3 regions of the Shewanella woodyi ATCC 51908 genome follow, and region 3 is predicted to be linked to each of the others. Evidence: predicted binding sites of a transcription regulator. Region 3 holds the regulator's gene; each other region holds the start of a gene.
The links. The regulator sigma-54, encoded in region 3, starts transcription at its own class of promoters, with help from an activator protein. The targets are predictions, from matches to a motif close to GTTGGCACGNNNNTNGNNT.

Region 1 (10,113 bases), 2.8 Mb from region 3:
TATCTCTTTGCAGCGGAGTCGTTATCTCTGCGACTCCTTTAATGTAACAGGAACCGAAGTCGATAATTTTAATCTGCCCTTCCTGAGTTAGAAGAATATTGTCAGGTTTAAGATCTTGATGGAGGGTCTCTTTACGATGAAAAGCCCGCACACCTGATTCTAACTGCTTTAACAACATCAACACCTCTTGAATTGAAGGGTTCGGGTTTCTGCTTATCCATACACTAAGGGGCATTCCATTGAGATGTTCTGTCACATAATAGAGAGCCGATTTTGGCTGGTCTCTATCGAGTAACTTGACTACATTTGGACTGTGGATCCTATGCCCAATCCAACTTTCAAGCATGAATCGCTCAATATAAGCCGCATCATCAAGGTAGTTAACAGAGGGGGTTTTAAGGCAAACCTGCCTCCCCTCTTGGTTAACCGCAAGGTAGACTTGGCTACGCTGACTCTGATGTAAAACTTGCTTAATCAGATAATTATCTAATTTCATCCCTACTGACAGTGGCGGTGGGAAAGGCTGGCTAGAGAGTTGCTGATAAACATCATTAATATCTTGAGAAGGCAAAGTCTCAATGCCAAGCAGCTGGCAACTGACGTTGTCTTCACTCCCCCTTTCAATCGCAAGCTCACACAGATGACGACAAAAAAGAGCCAAGTCAGCGAGCTCTGATCTGAAGTGCACCTCTCTAGCCTCTTGAGTTTCATTTAACCATAGACTCAAGACTTCACTCAGCTCACTATCGGTAAATAGATCATGGACGCCATCAGTGGTTAACAGGTAATAGTCCTGACTCTGAAGCGCTAACTGACGATAGTCCACATCCAGTTTCACATCTAACCCAAGAGCCCTAGCTAAATAACGCTTATTGGCATTCAGTACGCTAATATGATCACGGCTTATTCGCTCTAGCTCCCCATGTCGAAAACGATAAGCCCGTGAATCACCCACATGTAGTAGATGAGCACTACATGACTTAAAAATAAGTGCGGTGAAGGTGCTCACATAGCCTTTTCTCGCATCACGATAATCTTGCCCTAAGCCAAATAACCAGCGATTTAAGGCCGTTAACACTTGAGAGCTTGCACGCTTGACTCCCCAAGTATCTGGGGTTGAATAGTAATCTGAGATAAAGTTAGTCACACTGATATGACTGGCTTTTTCAGCGGCCTCAGCGGCACTCACTCCATCACAGATCACAGATACTGCTCCCTTGGTGGTAAGCATTAACCCATCGGGAATACGGATCCCTATCGCATCTTCATTTACTTGCTTCACTCCGCGATGAGAATACTGTCCAGCATTGATCTCAAGTTTACCGTTTAAGGGCAAGTCTTGGTGATGCATCTTCTCAAACGCGCTCATTAGTTAACACTTATCATGGTCACTTCACCATCCTCATTCACCTCAGTCATATGACCTTTAGGTTCAGTGAGAAACAACAAGCTAACCAAGCCAAATAGCGCACTCGCGCCAATGACATAAAAAAACAGCTGGGTCGACACCATGGAGTAAACCGTCAGGAAAAATACCGCCCCTACATTGCCGTAAGCCCCTGTCATACCAGCAATTTGGCCGGTTAGCCTACGTTTAATCAAGGGAACAGCAGCAAATACGGCGCCTTCACCACCTTGGACAAAGAAGGAGCAGGTCATCACCATTAACACAGCCAAAGGCAGAGACCACTGATCGTTTATCTGTGCCATCCCAAGATAACCTAAAGCTAAACCAGCGGTTAAGATCATTAAGGTTGGCTTTCTTCCAAATCTATCACTTATCCAGCCTCCTCCAGGACGAGACAGCAGGTTCATAAACGCATAACTCGATGCCAACATCCCCGCTTGGGCTAAGCCCAGCTCGAAGGTTTCTGCAAAAAAGAGAGGTAACATAGAAACAACTGCCAGCTCCGAGCCAAACGTGGAAAAATAGAGCACATTGAGCACTGCTACCTGTTTAAAAGGATATCGCTCAAACTCAGGTACTGGCCCATCGAACAGATGTTTATTAACTTGATAGGTAAGATAAAGATCGATAGCCAGAACGAGTATTAACAGCCCATAGATCAACTCAGTACTACTTTGGCTGAACATCTTGACGCCCTCGGGGGACAACTTCCAGGCCAAGAGTGCTAATGTGGCATACATAGGCAACTTCATCACAACGAGTAACACCAGATCAGCTTTACTTGTCACCTCTAATGCACCCGCTTTTTTAGGCTTAAAATAGGTTGAACCTTTAGGTGTATCGCTCACATTAAGAAAGTAGATAACACCAAAGAGTAAACTCAGTCCCCCTGTAGCACCAATGGCATAGCGCCAACCATCCTCACCGCCAAACACAAGGGCAATCGCAGGCAAGGTAAAAGCTGCAGCGGCAGAACCAAAGTTGCCCCAGCCGCCATAGATCCCCTCTGCGGTACCAAGCTCATTAGCGGGAAACCACTCACTGACCATACGTATTCCAATAACAAAACCCGCACCAATAAAGCCAAGAAGAAAGCGAGCTAAAGCAAGCTGCTCAAAACTGGTTCCTAAGGCAAACATAAAACAGGGGATTGAGCACACAATAAGTAAGGCGGAATAGGTTAACCTTGGACCAAACTTATCCGTCACCATGCCAATAATAATCCGTGCAGGGATGGTGAGAGCGACATTAAGAATAAGCAGGGTTTTTATCTGCTCTTTACTCAGTCCTAGGCTGTCGGCAATGACGCTCATTAACGGAGCTGCGTTAAACCAAACAACAAATGAGATAAAGAATGCCATCCAGCTCATATGCATCATCTTCATCTTGCCTGAAAATGAGAATAGGTTAAATTTTTCCGCCTTCATATCGCACTCCTTAAAACCCTTGGTTCACTTTTTTCACTGGCCGTTTGAAGCCAAACTCTGCCTCCTTCACAGCTGATGGGGTAAAGCTGAACACGTAAGCTTTCATCTTCAATGCATTCACCACTAGTTAAACTGTAGTGCTGCTTATGCAGTGGCGATGCGACCCAAATATCCCCTTCCAATTCACAGATAAGTCCACGGGAGAGTAAACTGACTCCTGTAGCAGGGTCAGTATTGCTCATGGCATAGAGCCCCTGCTCACCTAAATTAAAAATGGCAACAGCGCGGTTTTCACACCATGCAGCAATTCCGCCAAACCTTGGCAGTGCACTCTCATCACAAATATCAACCCATCTCATATTCAATCTCCTTTTCGCATCCTGCCACATAGTTAAACTTCATTTAATTCAGCCAATTGAACATCTTCACTAAGAGGAATATTGATCAAAGGAATTCTGTCAGGTGTGGAAGCAGGGAAACGTTGGCCACGACTGTATCGATACCGCTCTAACTCAAATGCAGGCATCTGTTCAGGATTTACGTATTCACTAAATCGAGATAAAAACTCTGGACTCTCTAGACTGGTTTTCCACTCACATTGATAGCTAGTAACCACTTTCTCCATATGGCTCTCAAGCTCTGATGTCAGACCTAAGCTGTCATCGATAATCACAGATTGAAGATAGGCTAGCCCACCTTCGAGGGATTCAAGCCAAACAGAGGTACGCTGCAAACGTGCAGCTGTTTTGGAATAAAACATCAAGATCCGATCGATAAAGCGCACTAACTCTTTGGTGCTAAGATCGGTTGCAAACAGATCCCCATGTCTTGGCCTCATCCCTCCATTGCCACCAACATAAAGATTCCAGCCTTTATCGCTGGCAATAATGCCAATATCTTTACTCTGCGCTTCTGCACACTCTCGAGTACAACCCGATACCGCAAACTTTAACTTGTGTGGCGATCTCAAGCCTTTATAGCGATTCTCAAGGGCTATCGCTAAACCCACCGAGTCTTGTACACCATATCGGCACCAAGTGCTGCCGACACAGGATTTCACTGTTCGAAGTGACTTGCCGTAAGCATGGCCAGTTTCAAACCCCTGATCCACTAACTCCTGCCAGATCATGGGAAGCTCGGAGAGCTGTGCGCCAAAGAGATCGATACGCTGTCCACCGGTTATCTTAGTATACAAGTCATGCTTTTTGGCTATCTCACCTAGAGCTATCAATTTATCAGGGCTTATCTCTCCCCCAGCAATGCGAGGGACCACAGAATATGAGCCATCTTTTTGTAAATTGCCCAGATAAGCGTCATTAGTGTCTTGCAAGTTGGCATGCTGCTGATTGAGAACATACTCATTCTCAAGGGTGGCAAAAATCGATGCCGCTAGGGGTTTACAGATATCGCATCCAATTCCGAGTTGGCTCGTCCCCACTTTTCCATGACGTTTTATCAAAGAGGAGAAATTAGTAATAGACTCAACTTGGCATAGATGAAACAGTGATTGTCTGTCATGCTCAAAGTGACAACATATCCCTTTAGAGACCTCAAGACCTTGAGACTCCATGGTTTGAGTGATCACCTGCTGGACCAGGGCACTACAGCCTCCACAGCCCGATGCCGCTTTGGTGCAACCTTTAATGGCCGCAAGAGAATGATCCCCCTCTATCACCCTAGCAACTATGTCTGCTTTGGTGACTTGATGGCATGAGCAGATAACGGCATCATCATTGAGCGTTAAAGGGGCATCAGCATCTTGTTGAAACAGTTCAATAGCGGGAGTTGTTAGCGCACTACCTGAAAGATATTGATTGAGGAGAAAGTTGTAATCTGTCACATCACCGACTAGCACAGCCCCTTTTAGGTAGCCTCCTGTTTCATCCAACCAAAGCTTTTTATAGGTGCCTACTTGATTGTCACTAAGCTCAACAAACTTTGCATTATCAAAGCCTCGGCTTTGGCCAATAGATGCGACATCAACCCCTAGCAACTTAAGCTTAGTGCTCATATCTGCGCCACTAAAAGGAGCTGAGTCAGCTCCCTTACTGCTCGATAACAGATGAGAGATAACAGTCCGCGCCATCTGATAGCCCGGCGCCACCAGCCCAAAAACTTGCTGCTGCCAGAGAGCACACTCACCGATGGCATAGATATCTTCATTTGAGGTTAAGCAATAGTCATCAATGGCAATCCCACCACGCTCACCAACCTCAAGGCCACTGACTCTTGCTAGGCTATCTTGAGGACGGATCCCAGCCGAGAAGACGATTAAGTCAGTTTCTAAATGACTACCATCACTGAATGTCATGCGATGAGTTGAGCTCTCCCCCTCAATAATGGCAGTTGTTGCCTTACTGGTATGAACAGATACCCCAAGCGCTTCAATCTTCTGGCAAAGTAGCTCACCGGCCTTGTCATTAAGTTGTACAGGCATTAACTGAGGCGCGAACTCCACAACATGAGTATCTAAACCCAAAGTCAGCAAGGCATTTGCGGCTTCAAGCCCTAAAAGTCCTCCGCCAATCACCACGCCAGAGGTGGCATCTTTAGCCGCATGTTCAATAGCGTGCAGATCATCAATGGTGCGATAAACCATACACTTTTCACGATCTTTTCCCTCAATAGGAGGTACAAAAGGATAAGAGCCTGTTGCCAGCACTAATTTGTCATAACGCCACGTCTCATCACCGGAGGTATATAGATGCCTGCTCTCAATATCCAGACCCACTACCTCTTTGCCAAGATGAAGCGAGACCCCTTTGGTTTGATAGGCATCAACACTTGCCAACATCAAAGAGTCAGCAGATCCTGAGTCAAAATATTTAGAGAGCTGAACCCTGTCATAGGCTGGCAGATTTTCAGCGCCAAATACCTCCACTTGATATCTTTCATTAAGGCCTTGTTCACAAAGCTGCTCTATAAAATGGTGACCCACCATGCCGTTACCCACAACCAGTAACTTGGGCTTTAAGTCATCTTCATCTCGACAAAACCTTGCATCTGGCACTTGAGTCGTTTGTATGCATCCCATGAACCTGTCCCCACTTTTTTCTACTACTTTAAAAAGAAAAAAGCGCCATGCTCCCCAGTGGGAACATGGCGCCATTGCCAATCCATTCTAATTTTCAGTTAACCTATAATTAGGAATGCGAGGCTTATGCCAACAAAAAATAATTCATATCTTATTGATTTTTATTAACTTAAAATAAAGGTAATCATAAATAGGTATAGAGTTTATGCACAAGTTAAGTCCCAGTGCACCACAAGTGAGCAGAAGTTCACCTCATCAAATATCAAAAAAGCAAAGTAATTAAATCGGTGGAGTGGTGAAAAGTATTGAGTAGCTCATTTAAAGAGGCAATTCATTTAAAGGGATAACTCTTTAAAGCAATGGTTCTGTTTTGAGCTGCACTTAAAGAATAAAGGATTAAAGAAACTGCTTTACCAATTGAGCCAATGGGATCCCTTGCTTCATGGCCTCCTTTTGTAGCAGTTGGTGAGCTTGAGACTCAGAGAGTCCTGTAGCCTGAAGCTTAGACTTTACTCTCGCCATCTGCTTCTGCTCTTGTAAACAGCCTTGCAGAGTACTGATCTCTTGAAGTTGCTGCTCTGCGAGTTCGTACCTTAATTTTGCCAACACAAGTAAGTCATTTAAACGGCTCATCTCTAACTGGCCTGGCACGAATGTAACACGGCCGCACGTTAACAAGCTTTTAAGATCGTCTGCTTGCCAACTTTGCGCGTTTATCAGTAGAGGAATAGCCGAAAATGCGATTAACCTTTGCAGAAAAGCCAACTCCCTTTGGGTGAAAGTCGTCACAGATAACAGCAAGACATCATTTTCAATATCTAAGGAGATTCGCTCAAGTTCGCTTAAACTTGAAGATATGAGCAATTCAACCTCACTTTTCAAATAAGATGAAACGTTAGCAAAGTCGAGTTTATTCCCCTCAGAGACAATCAACAATCTCATCTATCTCTCCTCCAGCAGCGGATTTTTAGCAAGCTCTATAAGTTTGTTTTCTCTATCGTTCCAAGCCTTGAGCGCTAATTGAGTTGCAACTTTAGGACACTGACAACGCCCCTTAATCAGGTATATCGCCGACAAAGAACTGAGGACACTCGCAATGGCCAATTGAGTCACTCTCTGAGTGTCCGGTATCAACTCATTATGTGAAATAAGCTCACCCCGCTGCCAAACAGATAGAAACAACTCAGCAATCTGCTCTGTTTCTAATTGAGAAGTAAACTTAGTTATCCCAATCACCCCCTCTAATAACGTTGGGAGTACAAAGCCCTGCTGACTATTACCCGTGACAATAGTGATCTCAGTGGCGATCCTTGGGTTCACTTCAGTCTCCCCCTGCACCCCCTTAAAAATTCCCACTCTCACCGCTTTACTCTCTGGATTAAATAGCGCTACCGATTTAGCCACCTTGGCATGCACTGTATCTAAACCTAGATGAAAGTAACTGCGTAAGCTCACAGGCGCAAAGGCAGGATTGACACAACGTATCGCGGTTTGAAAAAGACTACGTAAACCTAATTCTTGGTGCAGTGAGCGAAATAGCGAAACTAAAGGCGTTAAATGATCGGCATCCAGATAGCAGATCCCAGCGCCGTCCAGCGCCGACTTTGCCTCCTTAGGTGATGAAACAACGGGGATCCCGAGTAAGGCAACATAACGAGCAATATGTAAACGATGGGAAAGTGAGTGGGGATCGCCATGTAACAGTACTCGTTCACCCTCTTTTGCTAACACTTTAGCCGCAAGCAGCAGCCAAGGTAACATGTCACGCTTTCCTGCATAACAGGGCCAATCGATACTGGCACCTATGGTTTTCCACTCAGGGGATATTGTCGACTGGATACCTAAAGTAACCCCAGCAATCTCATCAGTTGTCTCTCCCCTTACCCTCATTAACATCAAGGATGTCGCTAATTGAGATCGGGTACCATAACCATCATAAAAACCAGTTATGAGAAATGTTGACTCCTCAAGCGTTAAGCTACGGGAGCCTTTAGTTCCCCGCCCTAAAGCTTTAACTAAAGCCTGATAGCTCTTTTTCATCATACTTGTATTAGTCATAATGGTGCCGTGCAAAAGATCACCTCACCAAACGTGATGGATTCATTTGATTATCACTATGCTCAGATACTCGCTGTGAACCTCTCTCTTCAATACTCAAAACCAGCTCTGATAGTGTCTGAGCGACATTGACGACCTCTCCGACAATTATCAAGGTGGGCCCCTCAACAACCAGTCTCTGCGCCACCATCGCCATACTCCCTAATTTGGCGTAAACCACATCCTGATCTACTCGAGCGCCATTAGTGATAAATGCCATAGGTAGCTCAATGCTTGCCCCCGCAGCCAATAGCCCCTTCGCAATGTTACCTGCCTGCTCCTTGCCCATATAAAAAACTAAGCTTGTTTCGGCGCAGAGAAGTGCGCTCCAGCTTTGGGCACTGTTATCAAACACACGCCCGGTCACAAAGGTCACAGAGCGTGCCACGCCTCTGTGTGTCAAAGGGATCCCTGCACTGGCTGCGCAGCCAAGTGCCGCCGTCACTCCCGGAACAAACTCGCTCTTAATTCCGCTCTCAGCTAGATAAAGTGCCTCCTCGCAACCACGACCGAAAATATTCGGATCACCTCCTTTCAAGCGAACCACAAAACCGCCCCCCCTTGCACTAGCGACCAATAGCGCATTTATCTCATCTTGCTTAGCACTGGGCTGACCACAACGCTTACCGACAAAATGCATAGCACATCGAGAGGATGCTAATGTTAGGATCTCCTCACACACTAAACTGTCGTAGATAATGACATCGGCTTTTGAGATATATCGAGCCGCTTTTAACGTCAATAGCTCCACCTCGCCACACCCCGCTCCTACAATCGCCACCTTAGGTGGAGTACTGCTATACCGATTTAAATCAAGTTTAATCACATCAGCTGTTTTCACTGAACACTCCCTCTTAGAGTTAAATCCGATAACCCCTTTAGACCAAGACGAATCTTATGGGAAGTTATCGCAACCCTTATGCCAGTAATTAACTAACTGATTAATATTGATGTTTTAAAAATCGATATCTATTTTTGCTAAGTTTGAGCTGCAAGAGTGCAAAGCCTTGCACCAAAAAAGCTCATAAAAAAGACGAGAAAGTTCACAGAGGCATGGAAAACAGAGACTGCAGACACAAAAATGCCAGCAAGTGCTGGCATTTTATTTCAACATAATGGCTCCATCAAAACCACTATTTAAGTGTCGACTCAGATGTACGGCCATCATCATGACAACTATCGCATCCTGGCTTGTCACCAACATTCATGTCATGGGGGGCATGGCAATCGGCGCACGTTAGATTGCCTTCATGGGGTTGATGAACAGCGTCCATCTCAGCCAGTGTTCCGTGACAGCTTTGGCACTGCTCAAACTCATAAGCTCCATCAGCAGATGGCTCGCCATCTGCATGACATGCTTCACAGCCATCCATCTCTGCATGCATCTCAGCAAGCTCTTGTGGTTCAGCCATCACAGCTGGTGATAAAGCTAGTGCAGCTAAACCTACACCAAACAGCGCACTTAATATTTTTTTGCTCACAATAATATCCTCTTTATAGGGCAACATAGTGACGCTTTATCAACTGTCAACGTCATCTTGCAACCCAAAGTAATAGCACGACAATGCATAAAGTAGCTAAATATAAGCAAACTCGCAACTTACTATAGTCGAAACCTTAGCAACTCCAACTCTGATAATATGTGAGATTCATCAAATAAAAATACTTCTAACTATTTGATTAACGAATTAAAGTGACTTACATCACACTTATTTCATACATAAAAGAATGAAACTTTAGTTGCAGTACCCACCCTTTCACTTTTCCTACAACTAAATAATTATGCACTTTTAGAGTTTAAACATAAAAAACGGGAGCCTAGGCTCCCGTTCTATTCAACAATCAACAATATTGCAGCGGTTTTAGCTGTTACGCAGTGCTGCAATACGCTTTTCTAATGGAGGCTGTGCTGACATCATTAGTTCTGATACAAGCTCCACCATTGGCTCTTAGCTGTTTCGCAGTGCCGCAATACGCTTCTCTAATTGAGGCTGTGCTGACATCATTAGTTCTGATACAAGCTCCACCATTGGCTCTTAGCTGTTACGCAGTGCTGCAATACGCTTCTCTAATGGAGGATGGCTCATCATTAGTTCAGACATAGACTTTTTGCCGTTAATGCCTAATGCAGACATTTGGGCAGGCAT
Region 2 (10,113 bases), 2.8 Mb from region 3:
CGGCAACAGATAAAGAAGTTTTGTCCGTTTTCTTAACAACAACCTTGACATCCTCACCCTCTTGGTGACCAACCTGGAAAATCTTACCAGCTGAAAAACCGCCTTGTAGCAACTTAGTATTACCAAACGCCGTACTAGTACCAATATTATCAATTTCTGTAGCAAGTTGATCCATCTCAGCTTTTAACGCAGCTAAATCTTCAGTGCTGTTTGCACCGTTTTCAGACTGAATGGTCAAATCACGCATACGCTGAAGCATGTTTGTTTGCTCCTGCATCGCACCTTCTGCGATTTGTGCAATCGATATCGCATCATTAGCATTTCGCATGCCCACTTCCAAACCACGAACTTGTGAGTTCAGGCGGTTTGAGATAGCAAGACCAGCCGCATCATCTTTTGCACTGTTAATCTTTAAACCACTCGATAACCGCTCCATGGAGGTGGCTAGATTACCACTAGATGTGTTCAGGTTTTTCTGCGCTTTCAACGATGTCACGTTAGTATTAACTGTAATAGCCATTTTGACTTCCTCTTTCTTAGTACAAGGCCAAGATTGCGACCTTGGCTAAAATTAGATTGATTTTTTACTCAAACAGGGTCTATATGTAATCGAACAGTGAAACAGACCCTACCTTGCTAAATACACTTGAAACCGCATTTAATGCTAACTGCTGCTTCTCAAACTCTGTAATTGCCGATGCATAATCAAGATCTTCCAACATAGATAGAGTTGAACTATTCACTAACTTCTCATCTACATGGTGAGTACTGTAGCTTTCGATGCTTTTAAGGCTGTTGCCTGTTTCACTTCGAGCAATACTGATTTGATTGACACCACTATCAATATTATTCAATATCTGTGCCAATTCAGAAACACCTTGTGGGGTGTTCACCTTATTAGGATCTTCGAGTAGAGAAATTGCTTGATTAATTGTGTCGAAAATACTGACCTCTGACTGAGGAGTAATTGAGAAGCTGTCGCCTGCAGTAGGCATACCGTCTAGCTTGACCTCCATCCCGTTAAAAGAGATAGGGTTAGTGGGATCAAAACCGACCTCTGTTGTCACTAATGTGGCACTTGAATCTCTAACCTCAAGATTCGCTCCCACCATAGTAAAAGTGTAGGTATCTTCAACATATGTACCAGGGTTCGTTATTTTGGCACTATCAACAGAGAACTCACCAACTTGACTCGCCAGATAATTGGCGCTGTAATCACCTAAGCCACTAGGAGCATTCATAAAAGCGTTGTCACCAGGGATATTAGTGGCAATCGTAACACCCGAGGCGATAACCGCTTCTCGCGCTCCGTTATCACCGCTATATATCATGTTTCCAGCACTATCAAAGGCAAAAGGCTGCTTACCAGTTTCAAAGCCTGCGAAGATATAGTTGCCCGATTCATCCTTAGTATTTGCAACCGCAACGAGTTCCTCTAACGTTCCTTTAAGCTCATCGGCAATCATTTGCCGCTCAGACTCTGACAGGCCACCATTTATTGCACGGATCACTTGCTCTCGCGTTGAAGCAACTAACGTTTCAGCCGTGCCAAGCTTACTTTCACTCAAACCAAGGCGGTTTTTGGCATAGTCAATATTCTTCATAAACTGATCAACAAGGGCATTTTGTTGATTTAAATTATCAATGCCTACTGATGCTACTGGATCATCACCCGCAGTATTGACCTTCTTGCCACTCGATAGTTGATCTAATATTTTGCTAGTAGCAGTCTGTTTATCCAGAACACTGTTGATGCTTTGATTAAACATCTGCGAAGTAGAAATCCTCATATTCGCTTCCCCTATCGAACAGAACTAAATAAGGTGTCAAAGATCTCTGAAGCCGTTGTCATAATCCTTGCGGACGCTTGATAGGCTTGTTGAAATCGAATTAAGTTACCGGCTTCTTCATCTAGGTTTACCCCTGATTCACTCTGAACTCGGTTATAGGCTTGGGTGAAAACCGCTTCGGCTGAGCCAACAGCAACGGATGCAGCTTTGGCCTTACCGCCAACAACTAACTTAGTGCCTTCATAGACGTCGGTTAATGTAGAGCCTCCACTGTTCATCAACTTAGCTTCGCTAAGCTGTGCCATCGAAACAGCATTACTGTTATCGCCCTCAGCAAAGGTAAAATCGAAAGTAAAACTCTCTGTCGATGTAGATGTCGTATTCACATCAAAACTGAAACCATTGCTGGTAATGGTAGGCGGCGTATATGGAGCGGCGGCACTCACTAACGTTCCCGATGCATCAAAGACAGTGAAGGTATTTGCAACAGGATCTATCTGATAAGTCAGTTCAGATCCCGTTAAAGGTAGGTTCACATTGTTTCTATCTATGCTAAGGATCTCAATTTCGGTATTACCGGAATTAGCCGTCCCCGCTGTAATTTTCGGCCCCGCTGCTGCAATTCCCTTGGGATCGGTCATCTCAACTTTAATACCTGCTGCAGCGCCAGCTGATGGGCGGATCTCAAATTTGTCACCGTCAACAAATGCGCCAGAATCAATATGAATAGAGAAGCCATCTCCACCATCAAGTTGAGAGCCATTTAAGGTCAAAGGAGTAACCACTCCGGTATTGATGTCCGTTAGCTCATAAGTACCGGGGGCTGTGAAGGTTAAATCATAGCTTCCACCAGTTAAGGCAGAAGTATCATCAATGTTGACTCTTAAATTAGCATTACCAGTATTAGTACCAAACCCACCAACCCGGCCTACTGCCATGTCAGGATCATTAATATCAGTAAAAATATTCTGTCCCAGTGCACCTGAGAGATCGAAGCCTTGTGATTGAGCCTGATTAAAAGCATCTGCAACACCCAATGCAAGCTGCCCAACTTCCAACTGAGCTTGAACTAAGGTTTCATTGCGAAACTCATATAGAGCACCAAGTTGGCCTCCCATCTGTGACGGATCGATAATCAACGTTTGAGCCCCAGCAGAGCTAGTCACTCTCGATTCATTCGGGAATGGGTCACCAGCAGTTGTGCCTATTGCCATAGACACTTCGCCTGACACCAACATCACTGCACCACCTAACATGATGCTTTTTGCCCCTGTATCTAATGGGATCACATTAACTTGAGAATACTGGCTAAGCTCCTGAATAAGCGCATCTTGCTTATCCAGTAACGACATATCTTCGCCCTGCGACTTCATCAGTTCACGGTTAATATGGCCTAACTCATTACCAATCTCATTAATTCTGTCGGTAATACCAGCGATTTGATCATTGGTCTGCTTCATCTGCCCATCTAGGTGTGCTTGCATCTGATTCAAGCTACTGGCTAGATGTCCTGCAGAACCTAATACATTATTTCTAATTCCGATATCGTCGGGTAGATCGGCTAAGCTGTTCAATCCAGCAAAAAGATCGTTCAGTCCCTGAGGAATGGATTTACCAATTTGAGAAAACAGCTGATCCAGTTCACCCATCTTAATCTGAGTAGCCTGCGCCTCACTGACAGTCGTTTGACCAATCCGGAGCTCTCTTGCCGCGTAATCATTATAGATACGCTTTACATCTGAGATATAAGTACCAGAACCGAAAAAGTTACCGCCCAGACGCTGGTTATCCAAACTCGATTGCTCAGCGACCTGTCTGTGGTAGCCTTGAGTATTGGCATTGGCAATATTATTACTAGTAACCGCCAGTTGTGACTGAGAGGCCAAAACACCTGTTCTTGCAATATTAAGAAGATCCATACCCATTACCAGGCACTCCTAAATTGTTCGATACTGATAAGCAGATAGCTCATTACTTATCTCCCGGTATAACTGTCTGAAGCTCAGATGAGAGTGACTTCATTACCTTAATCACCTTGTTGGCGTATTCAGGATCGGTTGCATAACCAGCATCTTGTAAGGCTTTAATAAACTCATTCGGATTAGCCGCTTTCTTCATCGCTTCTTGGTACCTTGGTCCATCGGAAATGAAGCTGACAAAATCATCAAAGCTCTGCTTAATCCCATCATAAACTCGAAAATCAGCTCTTTGCTGCACTGCAACACCCTGTTCAAACTCGAGGGTTTTCACTGCAGCTTTATCCCCTTGCCAACGATTATCCGCCTTGATATTAAATAGATTGTTACTCGAGTCGCCCCCCTGGCGCTTAATCATCTTCTGTCCCCATCCGGTTTCTAGCGCGGACTGGGCAATCAAGACCTCAGGTTGTGTACCTAAGCTGTCAGCCGCTTTTTTAGCATGGGGGTAGAGCTTGGCAATAAAATCATTTCGATCTGCAAAAGTCATATTTGAGCTAGTTGCCTCAGACGGCAATTGCTTGCCAGACAACACAGCTTTTAGCGGTTCCATTGCCGCTTCGGTGTCTAGCGCTGGTTGAGAAGCATGCTGCGTAATGGCTCCTCCCCGAGTGGCACGGCTCATCACCATCGCCTGCTCGACACCTTCGCCTAAATTGGCATTGCCTCTAAGTACAGACGCGGGGGTAACATTACTTGTTTCTGGCGAGAGCTGCTGCACCATAAGATCCGCAAGGCCCAACATCCCTTTGTCAGAAAGGTTTACAGACATCTGCTGATCGTGCATCTGCTCATAAAACTTGGTGTATTGGCTATTCATCGGGCTATCAGACTCAAAAGCAGCATTGGCATCACGCATACTCTTCATTAGCATCTGAACAAAAATACCTTCAAACTGCTGAGCAACCTCTTTTAAAGCCGCTTTATCATCTTTTTTGGCCTGAGCCCTAAGTGAATCTAGGCCTCCTAGATCCAAAAAATGAGATGAGTTTGAGAGCTTTTCCATAGAGTGTTCCAACAGTAGCGACAATAATCAGACGTTGATGCCTATTTGCTGCAAATGGCGTACCAAATATACTTATTAGCATAAGAAGTTGAATGCATTTGTGATTTGCTATTTGAATTGAAAAAGGCCTAGCTGTTTAGCTAAGCCTTTCTTATTGATAGGCGCAGGTGTGAAAAACTAAATAATGATAAGTTCACCGTGCAGTGCGCCAGCCATCTTTAATGCTTCAAGAATAGCCAGCACATCTGATGGTGCTGCGCCAACAAGGTTAACAGCCCTAACTAACTCATCCAATGTCGTTCCTGGGTTAAACAGAAACATACGGCTATCCTCCTCCGCCACATCAATCGTGGTATCGGCCGTCACTACGGTTTGACCACCAGCAAGAGGGTTAGGTTGTGAAACCTGCGTTGCTTCCGCAATTGTTACCGTTAAACCACCGTGGGTCACTGCAGCAGGAAGCAAGCGCACTTCTCTTCCAACAACAATGGTGCCGGTTCGAGAGTTAACGATCACCTTAGCTGACTCTGACGCTGGTTCTACCTGAATATTTTCAAGTGTCGCCAAGAAAGAGACACGTTGAGAAACATCCCTAGGCGCACTCACCTGCACCGATGCAGCATCGAGCGGTCTTGCCATCCCAGGGCCAAGCAGCTCATTGATCGCATCCGCGAGTCGTTTAGCTGTCGAGAAGTCGGCTCGGCGTAAGTTAAAGGTTAAGTGATCGCCAGTTGAAAACGGGGTTGTCACCGTTCTTTCAACAATACCGCCATTTGGGATACGTCCCACTGTCGGTGTATTTTGGATAACTTTAGAGCCATCAAGCCCCTCAGCGCTAAAGCCACTGACCACCATACTTCCTTGCGCAATCGCATACACATTACCATCGACCCCTTTCAGAAAAGTCTGTAGTAAGGTGCCACCACGTAAACTTTTTGCCTCACCTAAGCTTGAAACCGTCACGTCAAGAGTTTGACCTGGTTTTATAAATGCTGGCATTTCAGCATGTACGGCAACCACAGCAACGTTTTTAATCTTAGGCCTTAAGTTATCAGGCAAGTTGATACCAAAGTTTTTCAACATGGTTTTGAATGTTTGTTCGGTATAGGTGGTCTTCTCACCAGTGCCAGGCAAACCAACAACCAAACCATAGCCAATTAGTTGGTTACTTCGCACACCTTGCACATTGGCGATATCTTTGATCCTCTGAGCCTGACTAGATCCTGAAACTAACAGCAAAACGGATAGAAGAAATAGTTTAAGTTTCATGTTTACCTCCTTAGAAAGGCCACCAGCTGCCCATAAAGAATGAGCTTAACCACCCCACCTTTTGCACATCAGCAAAAGTACCTGTACCACTGTATTGGATCCTTGCATTCGCCACACGTGGAGAGTCAATCGTGTTGTCAGGACGAATATCTTGAGAGCGAACAATGCCCGTCAAACGAACAAACTCATCACCATTATTGATACTGATCCACTTTTCACCACGGATAACCAAGTTGCCGTTATTTAGCACCTGCATCACGTTTGCAGAGATACTCCCTGATAAGCTATTGCTTTGATCGGCTCCAGACTCACGTTTGGTATTCATACTGTCTGAATACCTGAGATCGATAGGTTGACCTCCAATACTGATATTGCCGCCGCCAGCATAAATAGGGTCCAAGGACAGATCCGTGCCTTTTTTAATCTCATTATTAGCGCTTTTCTTGGCTTGCGTCTGCTCCATCAAGATAACAGTAATAATATCACCAACTTTCAAAGCCTTAATATCAGAATAGAGACTAGAAGCTTGGCTGTCTTGATACATGGATCCCGTTGCCGCGATTTTAGTCGGTGGCGCTTCAGGGTACACCGGTGCGTAGTAAGGATCGTCAGCAATCGGTTTACCACCTGTTGAAGCACAACCTGCTAATACCGGTAGCAGCACCAAGCTTGATACTGTCCATAACCAATATTTATTCATGGCGAGACCTCTATAGATTCTGGTTCACGTATGACAACATCTGATCGACAGCCGAGATAACTTTAGAGTTCATCTCATAAATACGCTGACTCTCAATCAAGTTCACCAACTCTTCGGTTACATTCACATTTGATGTTTCCAAAGCGCCCTGACGTACAGCGCCCATGCCATCAAGAGATGCAGTGCCCTGAATTGGGGTACCACTGGCGCCGGTTTCCGTATATAAATTCTGTCCCATGGGGTCTAACCCGCTTGGATTGATAAAGTCTGACATGGTTAACTGACCAACCACCTGACTCTCAGCTGTGCCGGCTGTTTTTACCGACACTTCGCCTTCAGCGGAAACTGTAATGCCTGTGGCATTCTCAGGAATAGTGATAGCAGGCTGAACCACATACCCAGAGCCTGATGTCACAATTTGCCCAGTGTCATCTAGTGTAAATTGACCATTTCGGGTATAAGCAGCGGTGCCGTCTGGCAACTGAATTTCAAAAAAACCTGGGCCTTCAACCATCAGATCCAATGAATTATCTGTGGTCAGCATGTTGCCTTGAGTAAATACCTTTTGAGTGGCAACCACTTTCGTTCCCGCACCAACATTTAATCCATTGGGTAGTTTAGTGTTTGATGCACTCACACCACCCGCTTGATTGACAGTCTGATACAGAAGGTCTTCAAAAACTGCGCGACTCTTTTTGTAACCAACGGTGCTGGCATTAGCCACATTATTGGAGATAACTGAAATATCGGTTTGCTGAGCATCTAACCCAGTCTTACTTATCCATAACGCCGGATGCATAATATAATCTCCTAGCTAATACGCATTAATGAAGATGATGCTTGATCCATCTCTTCTGCGGTTTTCATCATCTTGACCTGCATCTCAAACTGACGTTGTATATCAATCAAAGACACCATCTCATCGACAGCATTCACATTACTGCCCTCCACTGCACCACTTTCAACGGCAACACGTGGATCAGCAGGAGCAATTTCACCTGACATCTGTCTAAACAAACCATCAGCTCCTCGCATCATATTTCCATCGCCAGGATTCACTAACTTAATCCTGCCTACCTCTTCAATCACTTCCGCTGTCGCCCCTAAAGGACGCACTGAGATAATGCCATCTTGAGCTATCTCAACTTTCTCTATCGGCAATGGTAAAACGATAGGACCGGAATCACCCATAATTGGGTTTCCTCTGTCATTACGCAGTAAACCTGAAGTATCGAAACTTAAGCTCCCAGAGCGAGTATAAGCTTCGCCACCATCAGCCCCTTGAACCGCTATCCATCCACTGCCATTAATCGCAATATCCAGATCTCGTCCAGTTGTCTTAATAGGACCTGAGGAGAAATTTGCCGATGGATTTTCAGTCATTGCAAATACGCGTGTCGGCAAACCTTCGCCAAAAGCCTGCATAGAACGCGCTTGTTCCATGTCCGCTTTAAAACCATCGGTATTAGCATTGGCTAAGTTATTCGCACGTACCGCCAGAGCATTCATATTCTGCTTAGCGCCACTCATTGCGACGTAGAGTAATTTGTCCACCAGCTCCTCCGTCAATCTTTCGCATAAAACTATATATGAATAATATGCAGCAAGTTACATGCCACAATAGGAACAAATTATTGGCGGTGATAAAAATAGGGCTGTAAAAATATAAGGGGGAGTAGCAAGAAGATTTAGAGAAGATAAGAGGAGCGATGTAGGCCGCTCCTCTATTTTAGGGAAACTATCGGATCTGAAGTACCGTTTGCTGCAGGGTATTGTTCACTTCCAAAGTTCTTGAGTTTGCTTGGAAGTTTCTTTGAGCAGAGATAAGGTCGACTAACTCTGTCGTCAAATCAACATTCGACTGTTCAAGAGCCGATGAACGAATACTACCAAACGTCCCACTGTTTGCTTCACCAGCAAGGGCAAGCCCTGAGTCTAAACTGGCTTTCCATGAAGTATTACCAACTTGAGTCAAACCTTGTTCATTGGCAAAACGAGCCAAGGCGACTCTCGCCAACGGAACCGTCGAACCGTTACTGTAGCTGGCATTAATTAGGCCGTCGGCTCCCACTTCAACATTGGTTAAACGACCAACCGTCGTACCATCTTGCGTGAGTTCAGTGACCTCAAATGTTGAAGCATATTGAGTTGGATTATTATATTTAACCGCCAAAGTTTGGGTTCCATCGGCGCCAGGACCGAGTACCCCGGCACCATTAACACCCAGCTCCTCTGTGGTCACAACCGCAGGATCACTACCAACATATGCCCCCGTATCGTTATAGGTCAGTACCGAGCCTTTCCAGCCACCAGCTGTTGTCGCAGAGCCACTACTATCGGCATTACCATCACCTGTAGTATCTGTTTGATAAGTACCAGCTGGACCTGCTAAGTCAACTTGCTTTCCATCGACAGCGTAGAAAGCGACCCAATTACTCGCACCTGTATATGCCGCTTGAGGTGGACGAACAAAATAGGTGGTCATAATATGAGGTTCACCTAATGAATCATATAAGGTTACCGCAGTTGAGTTGTTATAGGTATCACGATCGTTTGGATCAAATGCGGCAGGATCTAAGGTGTCATCACCCGCATTTAGATTCATCTGTATCCCAATTTCATCTGTCATCTTTGGGCTACCTGCGGTATCTGGAATGATAACTGGGCTGGTCGTCGTTAAGCTCACCGAGGTTGAGTTACCATCTTTATCGACACCAAATGTCTGTAGGAAGTTACCTTGCGAGTCAACCAAGTAGTTATTTGAATCGACTTTAAACGCCCCAGCTCTTGTGAAGGTGTGATCTTGTGAATCTAAGCTGCTTGATGTAACGAAAAAGCCACCACCATTAATCGCCATATCTAGGGCATTGTTGGTGAACTGTAAGCTACCTTGATGGAACTGCTGAGCAACTTGACTTGTTGTCGCACCACCACCCACCGCTGTCTTACTGTTCGCAAAAATGGAGTTTGCGTACACATCGGCGAATTCAGCTCGAGATTCCTTAAAGCCAATGCTGTTAACGTTAGCGATGTTATTCGCTGTGGTATTTAGATCTTTCTGGGCAGCGGAAATACCACTCAATGCAATGTTAAACGACATAATTCACCTCGATTTCGATTCATTTCTGAATGATGACAATCCAGCCATCACTTCATTGTTTGAACTGAGTATCCAGCAACCTAAGGTTCTGGATAATTTATTACTTAAACTCACCCACTATGCAGACAAGTTTGTTATTTGAATTAGCTTTCAGCGACAGCTAATACATCTCCAATCTTAATACCACCAACGCCACGTAAGTTAAGAATGGCACCCGTGCTTGCCGTACCGAGTGAAACACTGGTCACGTGGGCATAGGTAGATACGGCTAG
Region 3 (10,113 bases):
GCAATAGGGAATATCGTAGGCTCAAACCTATTCAATATTTTAGCTGTATTAGCCATTCCGGGAATAATTGCTCCCGGCGCCGTTGATGCAGCCGCCAGTAGTCGTGATTTTTATATGGTACTGGCTACCAGCAGTGCACTTGCTGTATTTATATTATTAAGTGGCCGAGCAAGAGCATTAAAACGCTGGCATGGTGTAGTACTACTATGCACCTTTATCGCCTATCAGTTAATCCTGTTTCAGGCTTAACGAAACTGGTTTTCAGAAATTAAGTCGTCGACAGATTGATTAAGCAAAATCTAACGACACAGAGCCTTGATTAAATAGAGAGAGCAAGATGGTAGATGTAACTCAACTTCGCCAATGGGGCAGAACTGTTATCGACATCGAGCGCAACGCACTCGATAACCTTTACCAGTACGTCGACTCGGAAGAGTTCACCCAAGCCTGTAAGCTAATTCTTAACTGTACAGGTAAAGTTATCGTAATGGGCATGGGTAAATCAGGTCATATCGGTAACAAGATCTCTGCAACATTAGCCAGCACTGGTACCCCAGCCTTCTTTGTTCACCCTGGAGAGGCGAGCCACGGAGATCTCGGCGTTCTCAGTGAAAATGATATTATCTTAGCCATATCAAACTCAGGTGAAGCCAGTGAGATACTCACCTTAATGCCTGTCATTAAACGCATGGGATTGCCAGTTATCGCTTGTACGGGAAACCCTGATTCAAATATGGCTAAACTCTCTGTTGTGCATCTGTGTATAGAGGTGCCAGAAGAGGCGTGTCCATTAGGGTTAGCACCAACATCGAGCACCACAGCAACCTTAGTCATGGGCGATGCCTTAGCCGTTGCGCTTTTGCAAGCTAGAGGCTTTACCAAAGATGATTTTGCCCTCTCTCATCCCGGTGGTAGCTTAGGACGTAAGCTGCTACTTAAGGTCAGTGATGTGATGCATAAAGGCAAAGATCTGCCCTCGGTAAACCATGATATCTGCATCACTGAAGCCCTCTATGAGATCTCTAAAAAAAGCTTAGGTATGACAGCTGTCGTCGATGAGGCAAATAAACTGGTAGGTATCTTTACCGATGGCGACCTAAGACGCGTTATCGACAGTGAAGTCAATCTTCGCACCACCTCTATCAGTGATGTAATGTCTAAAGGGTGCGTCACTGTTTCTGCCGACATTTTAGCGGCTGCTGCACTGAAAGTGATGGAAGATAAAGATATTAATGGTTTGATCGTTATCGATGATCAGCAGCATCCAATAGGTGCCTTAAACATGTTAGATATGGTCAAGGCTGGCGTTATCTAATATTAGGGATTGCTCCCTTTTTACCAATTTAGGCCAACTTAATGAGTTGGCATAGCAATTAGCCCTTCGATGAACAAACGGCTAGCGCGATAATGGAGATACTGTATGTCACACCAAGGTTTTTACGGTCCAATAGAGGATACTGTTTGGCAAAAGGCCAGTAAGATCAAGCTTCTAATATGTGATGTAGATGGAGTATTCTCCGACGGTTTAGTCTATATGAGTAACACGGGCGATGAACTTAAAACCTTCCATACCCGTGACGGTTACGGCGTCAGATCTCTGCTCACCAGTGATATTCCTGTCGCCATTATTACCGGCAGAAAATCTAAGATTGTCGAAGATCGCATGACAGCCCTAGGGATCACCCATATCTATCAAGGCGTCGATGACAAACTGACTCCCTATCAGGAGCTACTCTCTTTATACAAGGTAACGCCAGAAGAGGTCGCATATATCGGCGATGATATGGTTGACCTACCAGTGATGAAACAGGTTGGTTTATCGGTATGTGTTGCTGACGGCCATCCTTATGTTCAGCAAGGTGCCGATTTTGTTACTCATATCAAGGGAGGCCACGGCGCCCTACGTGAGTTGACAGATCTACTGCTTCTTAGCCAGAATAAGTTCGAAACGGCTCATGGAATGAGTATATGAATAGAGTCACCCTCGCCATTATCGCCTTCTTTGGTACCGCACTTCTGCTCTACTGGCAGGTGCAATCCAAACGAGGAGATGAGGGGTTAGCTGTCGATGTTAGCGCCCGACCCGATTATATTGCTGATAACCTAAAAAGTGTTGAATACAATGAACTTGGCTTAGTTAATAGCCGGGTTAGTGCTAAACATATGGAGCATTATGAAGAGGATAATATGACCTACTTCACCGAGCCTATCTATCTGGTGTACCCTGAGCAAGGCGAGGCTCAGTGGCAGCTACAATCGACCAAAGGCACCATGAATAAAAATTCAGGAAAAGTCATACTCGAAAACAATGTTATCATCAACGCCATAAACAGCAATGAGCCGATACAGTCGATCAAAACAAGCTATCTTGAGTTGGATCTCAATACCATGATCATGACATCCGATGACAATATCTATATCACAGGTAGCGACTTTATTATTGAAGGGGTTGGTCTATATGCCGACCTCAACGCTGAAAACGTAAAATTAACCAGTCAGGTTAATGGCACCTACTCAGCACACTAGTTAACGTCAACGCAAAATGGGTAAACATTTGGTTGATTAGCATTGACATTTTTTATGTCAAATTGAAGGGATATATGAAGCAAAATACAGGCATCATCACAGCACTACTCTGCTTAATAAGCTTTAGTAGTGTGGCAAAAGTCGATGATCTAAAACAAGAAGTTAAAATCTCTGCAGCAAGTCAGGAAGCAGATATTAAAAATAACCAGATCATCTTTAATGGCCCAGTTGAAGTCGTTCAGGGCTCAGTTAAAATCAATGCCGATAAGCTTAGAGCCTTTACCAAAGAGGGGTCTAACGGACGTATCTTAGTCGCTACGGGGAATCCAGCAACTTACTCACAGATAATGGAAGATGGCCGTCCAGCCAACGCCAGCGCAAAAGAGATCCGCTACGAGTTATCAAAACGCACTCTTATTCTGAAGGGTAATGCGACGCTTGAGCAAGATGGTAGCCAAGTTACAGGTAATCAGATTCAATATAACATTGAAAAGCAGCAGCTTATTGCTGAAAGTACAGGTAGCGAAAGGGTCATCACCATTATCCAACCTGAAAATTACCAGGATGAGTCTAAGCCTAAAACAGATAGCAACAAAGAGACTCAACCTGAAACAAAGCCAGAGATACCTGTAGAACCTGCAGTTAACGCTCAGGAGATCGAATGAGTTCTTTGACGTTAAAGGCTGTAAACCTAGCCAAAAGTTATAAAAGTCGCGCCGTAGTACAGGACGTGAGCCTCAGTGTAAAAACAGGTCAGATTGTTGGCTTACTCGGCCCCAATGGTGCAGGAAAAACCACCACCTTTTATATGGTCGTGGGCTTAGTACAAAGTGATAAAGGTCGTATCTTTATCGATAGTGACGATCTCACATTAGATCCCATGCATCTACGCGCCCGTAAAGGGATAGGTTACCTGCCCCAAGAGGCCAGTATCTTCAGAAAGCTCTCAGTGCGCGATAATATTATGGCCGTTCTCCAGACCCGTGATGAGCTAGATAAAAATGCTCGTGAGGAGCAGCTTGAACATCTGCTGGAGGAGTTCCACATTACCCATATCAGAGATAGCCAAGGGATGTCGCTGTCAGGTGGTGAGCGTAGACGTGTTGAGATAGCTAGAGCACTGGCTGCAAACCCTAAATTTATCCTGCTTGATGAGCCCTTTGCAGGTGTCGATCCTATCTCGGTTATCGACATCAAAAAGATCATTTTACAGCTCAAAAGTCGTGGTCTTGGTGTCTTGATCACTGACCATAACGTGCGGGAAACATTGGATGTTTGTGAGCATGCCTATATTGTAAGTCATGGAAACTTAATCGCTGAAGGTACACCCGCTGAAATCTTAGACAATCAGCAAGTGCGAGCTGTGTACTTAGGTGAACAATTCAAGCTATAGTTAATCTAGAGGAGCAGTTCTCCTCTAATTTAGAAATTCTACAGCATCGTTATGATTCATTCTTATGAAGTCAATTGAGGGAGCAAAGACTCCCCAAATAGCTCCAACAGGCTTTCTCATTTTATAAGTACAAAGTAGGGAATAGCAGTACATGAAAGCGTCACTCCAGCTCAAAATGGGTCAGCACTTAACCATGACTCCCCAGCTTCAACAGGCGATACGTCTGCTGCAGCTGTCGTCACTGGAACTGCAACAGGAGATCCAACAAGCATTAGATTCCAATCCATTACTGGAGTTGGACGAAGAGCAAGTTGATGCTAACGCTGACAATAGCGATGTCAAAAACAACAGCGAAACAGACTTCAGTGCTTCTGTCGAGAAAGAGGCCGATAAAGACAGCTCGTCACTAGAAACATCCGACGCACTGAATCAAGATTCCATGCCTGAAGACCTTCCTGTCGACACCACTTGGGATGAGGTCTACACCGCAACACCAAACTCAAGCTCTGGCGCGATGCGAGATGATGACCTTCCCTTCCAAGGCGAAACCTGTGAAGGTCTATATGAGCACCTAGAGTGGCAAAAAAACTTAACCCCATTTTCTGATAATGACTTAGCCATCGCGACAGCCATTATTGATGCGATCGATGAGCGTGGCTACCTCACGCAAAGTACCGATGATATCTTAGAAGCCATGGGCGATCCTGAGATAGAGCTCGATGAAGTTGAAGCGGTGCTTAAGCGTGTTCAGCACTTTGATCCTATCGGTGTTGCAGCCCGTGACCTCAGTGAATGCCTGTTTATACAGCTAGCTCAATATGCCAACACAACACCTCATATCGACAATGCCCGATTACTGATTAAAGAGCACCTTGATCTAATTGCAGGCCGTGACTTCCGCCTCTTAATGCGTAAAACCAAACTTAAAGAGGATGATTTAAGGCAAGCCATTGAACTGATTCAAACCCTAAATCCACGTCCTGGACTGGCCATCAACCCAAGTCGGGATGAGTATGTTATTCCAGATGTCACTGTGATTAAAAAGAAAGGGCGCTGGATTGTTGAACTCAACCCAGACTACATGCCAAAAATTAATGTGAATCAGCATTACGCTTCCATGGCTCGCAGCACGAAAAACCAAGCTGACAGTCAATTTATCCGTGGGCATTTGCAGGAAGCTAAGTGGTTTATCAAGAGCTTAGAGAGTCGTAACGATACTCTTTTAAAGGTCTCAAATTGCATCGTCAAGTTTCAACAAGGCTTCTTCGAATATGGTGAAGAGGCGATGAAACCTATGGTGCTAAATGACATAGCTGAAGAAGTTGAGATGCATGAATCGACCATCTCCCGTGTCACAACCCAAAAATATATGCATACCCCAAGAGGCATATTTGAGCTGAAATATTTCTTCTCCAGCCATGTGGGTACCGACGATGGCGGTGAGTGTTCATCAACAGCTATCCGCGCCTTCATTAAAAAGTTAGTGGCGGCAGAGAACCAACAAAAGCCTCTCAGTGATAGCAAGATGGCCCTTCTTCTTGCAGAGCAGGGCATTAAGGTGGCGAGACGAACCATAGCCAAGTACCGTGAGGCCATGTTGATCCCGCCATCGAATCAAAGAAAGAGTTTATAAGATATTTGAAAAGTGAATATATTGAGGTTGGTCATTGTGACGTAAAGTCTGTAAGTTCACGACATGCTAGATCCTGAATATAGAAGTGAGCTGGATATATATCCACACAGGATGCGGTGTTTCGAAGTAGCTTGAATATTTAAATGCAGTGTAAACCTCAAATCAGCGAGCGCGTTTTTAACACAAACGAATCTGAAGGAGTATCTCTATGCAAATAAACGTAACAGGTCATCACATCGAAATTACCACATCGCTACGCCAATATATTGAAGAAAAGTTTTCAAAGCTTGAACGACATTTCGATCAGATCAATAATGTGCACGTTATTTTGAATGTTCAAAAAATGCAGCAGAAAGCAGAAGCCAAACTCCATCTTGCTGGAGGTGAGGTTTTCGCCGCGTCACAACATGCGGATATGTATGCAGCAATAGACTCCCTGATTGACAAGCTCGACCGTCAGGTAATTAAACATAAAGAGAAGCAAACAAAACACTAACGATGGAATTAAGCACCATCCTGCAGCCGGAGTGCACAACTTGCGCCACTCCGGGCAGTAAGAAAAAGGTACTGGAACTTATCAGCGATCTTGCCGCTGTCCAGTACCCAAGCCTTTCCTCTCAAGAGATTTTTGAAAGTCTTTTAGCTAGAGAGAAAATGGGCAGCACAGGTATAGGTAACGGTATAGCGATTCCACATGGAAGGTTAACCAATATTAGTCAGCCCGTTGCGGTACTCATTAAGTGCGAAGAGCCTATCTCTTTCGACTCAATTGATAAACAGCCGGTCGATATACTATTTGCACTATTAGTTCCAGCTGATCAATGTGAACAGCACTTAAGCACCCTGTCGGCGATGGCAGAGAAGCTTAATGACAAGCTAATTTTAAAGCAGTTACGAAAAACACAAGACGAGTCAGAACTTTATCAGGTGATCACCCAATGAAACTGGTTATGGTATCCGGTCGTTCCGGATCAGGAAAATCTGTCGCCCTCAGGGTTTTAGAGGATCTCGGATACTATTGTGTCGACAATCTTCCTCTGCCTCTTATGGATACGCTATTGGAACAACTCAAAGATAGCACAGAGCTTGTTGCTATCAGTGTTGATGTCCGTAATATGCATGAGACAGAACTAGATAAACAGCTTTCAAACCTACCTGAAGGGACTGAGCTACTAAGCTTTTTCCTAAATTCAAGCGACGAAGTTCTCCTCAAGCGTTACAGCGAAACCCGTCGTCTCCACCCTCTTTCGAGAAGTAAAACTTCACTTAAAGAAGCGATAGATCATGAGCGGATACTGCTAGAGCCAGTCTCTAAACTCGTTGATCACTATATCGACACCTCTAATCTCAATATTTACGATCTTAGTAATCAGGTCAGAGAGATATTATTAGGTAGTGTAGATAAAGAGCTAGTCATTAACTTCGAATCTTTCGGTTTCAAACATGGCATGCCAGCAGAGGCAGATTTTATGTTTGATGTTAGGTTCTTACCAAATCCTCATTGGGAGCCAGAGCTTAGGCCGATGACAGGCTTGGATGAACCCGTTCAGCTTTTCCTTAGTCAGCAACCCACTGTCAATAAGTTTATCTGGCAAATAGAGAACTTGTTAGAGACCTGGCTACCGCACCTTGAGCGCAATAACCGTAGCTATCTAACAATCGCTATAGGTTGCACTGGTGGGCAACACAGATCTGTCTATGTCACAGAGCAGCTTGCTAAGCTGTTTAGTCAAAGCAAACACACAGTACAGGCTCGCCATCGCGAATTAAGCAATGACTAAATTAGAACGCCAAGTTACCATATGTAATAAGCTTGGACTCCACGCCCGCGCCGCGACTAAACTAGCCGTTCTAGCATCGGAATTCGACGCTAAAGTCACGATTGTACAAGGGGAGAAACAAGCTTCTGCAGCGAGTGTGCTGGGCTTGTTGATGCTGGAAACCGGAATAGGGAAAACCATTACCCTGCTCGGTGAGGGCCAAGATGCCTCTGCAGCACTAGATGCCATCTGCGCTCTAGTTGATGCAAAATTTGATGAAGCAAGTTAAACCTTACCACTAAGCTATCCCAGATATTTCTTATCAACACCGTGGTCTGTATTTAACCCAAAATACAGACAGCTTCATAGGGGGCCTGTTATGCCAATTGAAGTATTAGATAATGAGCTTACCGATCAGCGGTTAAACCAGTTAACACAAGCCCTTAGCAGTGGCATGTTTGTTCATGTCAGAAATATGCTCCATGATATGGCAGCCTCTGATATCGCCTTTATATTAGAGTCATCCCCACCTAGAACCCGTCAGGTTTTATGGCAACTGATCGATCAGGATCAAACCGGTGAGATCCTCGATGAACTTGGTGAAGAGCTTAAAGATAATCTCATCAAACAGATGAGCCCTGAGCGCGTTGCAAAAGCGGCTGAAGGGATGGACACCGATGACCTCGCTTATATATTGAGAAGCCTACCTGATAGTGTATTTAAGCAAGTGCTTCACTCCATGCGAAGTCAAGATAGAGCTAGAGTCGAACAAGCCCTAGCCTACCCCGATGACACCGCAGGCAGTATCATGAATACCGATACCGTCACCCTACGTCCCGACGTAAATATCGATGTTATCCTGCGTTACTTAAGAATACGAGGTAAGCTTCCGGAAGCCACAGATACTCTGTATGTGGTCGATAAACACGACCGCTTACTCGGCGGCGTCGAGATAGCCGACCTACTGACCTGCGATCCTAACTCATCGATACGAGATATTATGGATGCTGAACTGGAGGGTATTCCGGTCGGCATGTCAGATAATGAAGTTGCGCAGCTTTTCGAACGACACGATTGGATTTCAGCACCAGTTATCGGTGAAGATAACCAGCTCCTTGGCCGTATCACCATCGATGATGTTGTCGACGTTATTCGAGAAAATGCCGAGCACTCCATGATGGGGATGGCAGGTATGGATGATGATGCCGACACCTTTGGTCCAGTGCTAAAGAGTACTCTTCAACGCTCCCTTTGGCTAACCATCAATCTGTTTGCAGCCCTACTAGCGGCTTCTGTCAGTAACATGTTTGAAGGCACTTTAGAGCAGTTTGCCACCATAGCGATTTTGATGACTATTGTTCCCAGCATGGGTGGCGTAGCTGGAAATCAAACCTTAGCGCTTGTGATACGTGGCATCGCACTTGGCCAGATAGGACAAAGTAACTCCCGCTGGCTAATAGGTAAAGAGCTGGCCATCGGCTTCCTTAATGGACTGCTTTGGTCTGTGCTCGTCTTTGCAGCCATCTGGCTCTGGAAAGGCGATCTCGCATTAGGTGGACTCATTGGAGGGGCCATGTTGATCAATATGACAGTAGCTGGCCTCGCGGGTGCCTGTATCCCATTACTACTGAAGAGAATGAATATTGACCCAGCACTAGCTGGCGGTATGGTACTTACCACTGTCACAGACGTCATCGGCCTATTTGCCTTTCTCGGGCTCGCGACATTCTTCCTACTGAACTAATACCAGTCAGTATAAGAAGTTGATCTACTCAGAGTGTCTTTTGGCAAACTAATTCAAGGCGAATGGATGATGGAATGGTTGTTCCCTTGTGAGTTCATTCAACGAAGAAGTAGACAGCCAAAAACACTCCTTACAGGCGAGTTTTAGCGGTGCTGATCCTGCGTTAACGAGCTTAACCGTAGAATAACTATGCTCTTCACTCGTTGCAAGCCACATGGATGTGGTGAATGTCATTAATGCAGGAACAATTAAGGACCTTGCCTCAGAACCGCTAAACTCTCGCTGAGCGATCAAATCTTTATACTGATTGGTATAATACTTCGCAGAGAAAAAGGGAGCCATTGGCTCCCTTATGCTAAGCAGCAATACCAATCAGTAACTAGCGCAGTGGCGCATCGAAGCCATATTTAGCCAAAATATTTTGCCCCGGTTGAGACAGAATAAACATGGCAAATTCAGTGGAGTTCACGTTGGCTCCCTCTAGGATAGTTAAACCATAGTTAGCCCCAACAGATAGCGCTTGTGGGATCTGTACGATCTGCAAGGTAGGTAGCTCCTTTTGTGCCAGCACAGCATTGGTGCAGTAAGTTAAAAAAATATCGGCACGTCTATTTTCCATTACCCAGCCATAGGGGTTTCTCCCCTTAGGCGCTACCGCTGTGTTTGCACCACCAGTTAACTTTATCGCCTTATGCTCCAGCTTCTGTGTCGCCCCAAGTTGTACTTTATCGGCTCTACCAAATAAGGCCCAAGCATAATCACCAGCGGGATCCGCTTTAGGGGTGGAGATCCCCACCTTGATTGAATCTTGCAACATCTTCTCTAGCAATGAATCACTCGCAACATCGACTTCTGGCTGTGCAATGGCACATAGCTTGTTGCGCGCAAACATAACCACAGAACCACTTTTATCCGATGCATGTAACGTTTGAGGATGCTTCATATTAGCTGAAGCAAATAGATCGACTCTCTCCCCTTCTTCGATACGTTTACGCAAGAGTCCAGATGGGGCAAACTCAGCATTAACAGTCTCACTCTCCAGCTGTTGATATTCACT

Region 1: nirB (nitrite reductase large subunit NirB) is a predicted target of sigma-54. The motif match lies at 5,985-6,003, and genes of this name have one in related genera.
Region 2: flgJ (flagellar assembly peptidoglycan hydrolase FlgJ) is a predicted target of sigma-54. The motif match lies at 4,821-4,839, and genes of this name have one in related genera.

What each region holds. Positions count from the first base shown of each region.
Region 1 covers NC_010506.1:2,311,826-2,321,938, reverse strand. The annotation lists gene SWOO_RS09635 (bifunctional protein-serine/threonine kinase/phosphatase) at 1-1,369, opposite strand, end outside; gene SWOO_RS09630 (NarK family nitrate/nitrite MFS transporter) at 1,369-2,835, opposite strand; gene nirD (nitrite reductase small subunit NirD) at 2,832-3,194, opposite strand; gene nirB (nitrite reductase large subunit NirB) at 3,227-5,869, opposite strand; gene SWOO_RS09615 (ANTAR domain-containing protein) at 6,266-6,811, opposite strand; gene SWOO_RS09610 (glycosyl transferase) at 6,812-7,927, opposite strand; gene cobA (uroporphyrinogen-III C-methyltransferase) at 7,947-8,807, opposite strand; gene cctA (tetraheme c-type cytochrome CctA) at 9,100-9,447, opposite strand; gene htpX (protease HtpX) at 10,003-10,113, opposite strand, start outside.
Region 2 covers NC_010506.1:1,990,064-2,000,176, reverse strand. The annotation lists gene SWOO_RS08175 (flagellin N-terminal helical domain-containing protein) at 1-520, opposite strand, end outside; gene flgL (flagellar hook-associated protein FlgL) at 600-1,790, opposite strand; gene flgK (flagellar hook-associated protein FlgK) at 1,802-3,715, opposite strand; gene flgJ (flagellar assembly peptidoglycan hydrolase FlgJ) at 3,762-4,772, opposite strand; gene SWOO_RS08155 (flagellar basal body P-ring protein FlgI) at 4,950-6,041, opposite strand; gene flgH (flagellar basal body L-ring protein FlgH) at 6,052-6,741, opposite strand; gene flgG (flagellar basal-body rod protein FlgG) at 6,752-7,540, opposite strand; gene flgF (flagellar basal-body rod protein FlgF) at 7,552-8,295, opposite strand; gene flgE (flagellar hook protein FlgE) at 8,480-9,841, opposite strand; gene flgD (flagellar hook assembly protein FlgD) at 9,985-10,113, opposite strand, start outside.
Region 3 covers NC_010506.1:5,137,213-5,147,325, forward strand. The annotation lists gene SWOO_RS21715 (calcium/sodium antiporter) at 1-249, shown strand, start outside; gene SWOO_RS21720 (KpsF/GutQ family sugar-phosphate isomerase) at 338-1,315, shown strand; gene kdsC (3-deoxy-manno-octulosonate-8-phosphatase KdsC) at 1,421-1,972, shown strand; gene lptC (LPS export ABC transporter periplasmic protein LptC) at 1,969-2,526, shown strand; gene lptA (lipopolysaccharide transport periplasmic protein LptA) at 2,601-3,191, shown strand; gene lptB (LPS export ABC transporter ATP-binding protein) at 3,188-3,919, shown strand; gene SWOO_RS21745 (RNA polymerase factor sigma-54) at 4,071-5,552, shown strand; gene hpf (ribosome hibernation promoting factor) at 5,761-6,048, shown strand; gene ptsN (PTS IIA-like nitrogen regulatory protein PtsN) at 6,051-6,494, shown strand; gene rapZ (RNase adapter RapZ) at 6,491-7,333, shown strand; gene SWOO_RS21765 (HPr family phosphocarrier protein) at 7,326-7,601, shown strand; gene mgtE (magnesium transporter) at 7,692-9,056, shown strand; gene SWOO_RS21780 (molybdate ABC transporter substrate-binding protein) at 9,436-10,113, opposite strand, start outside.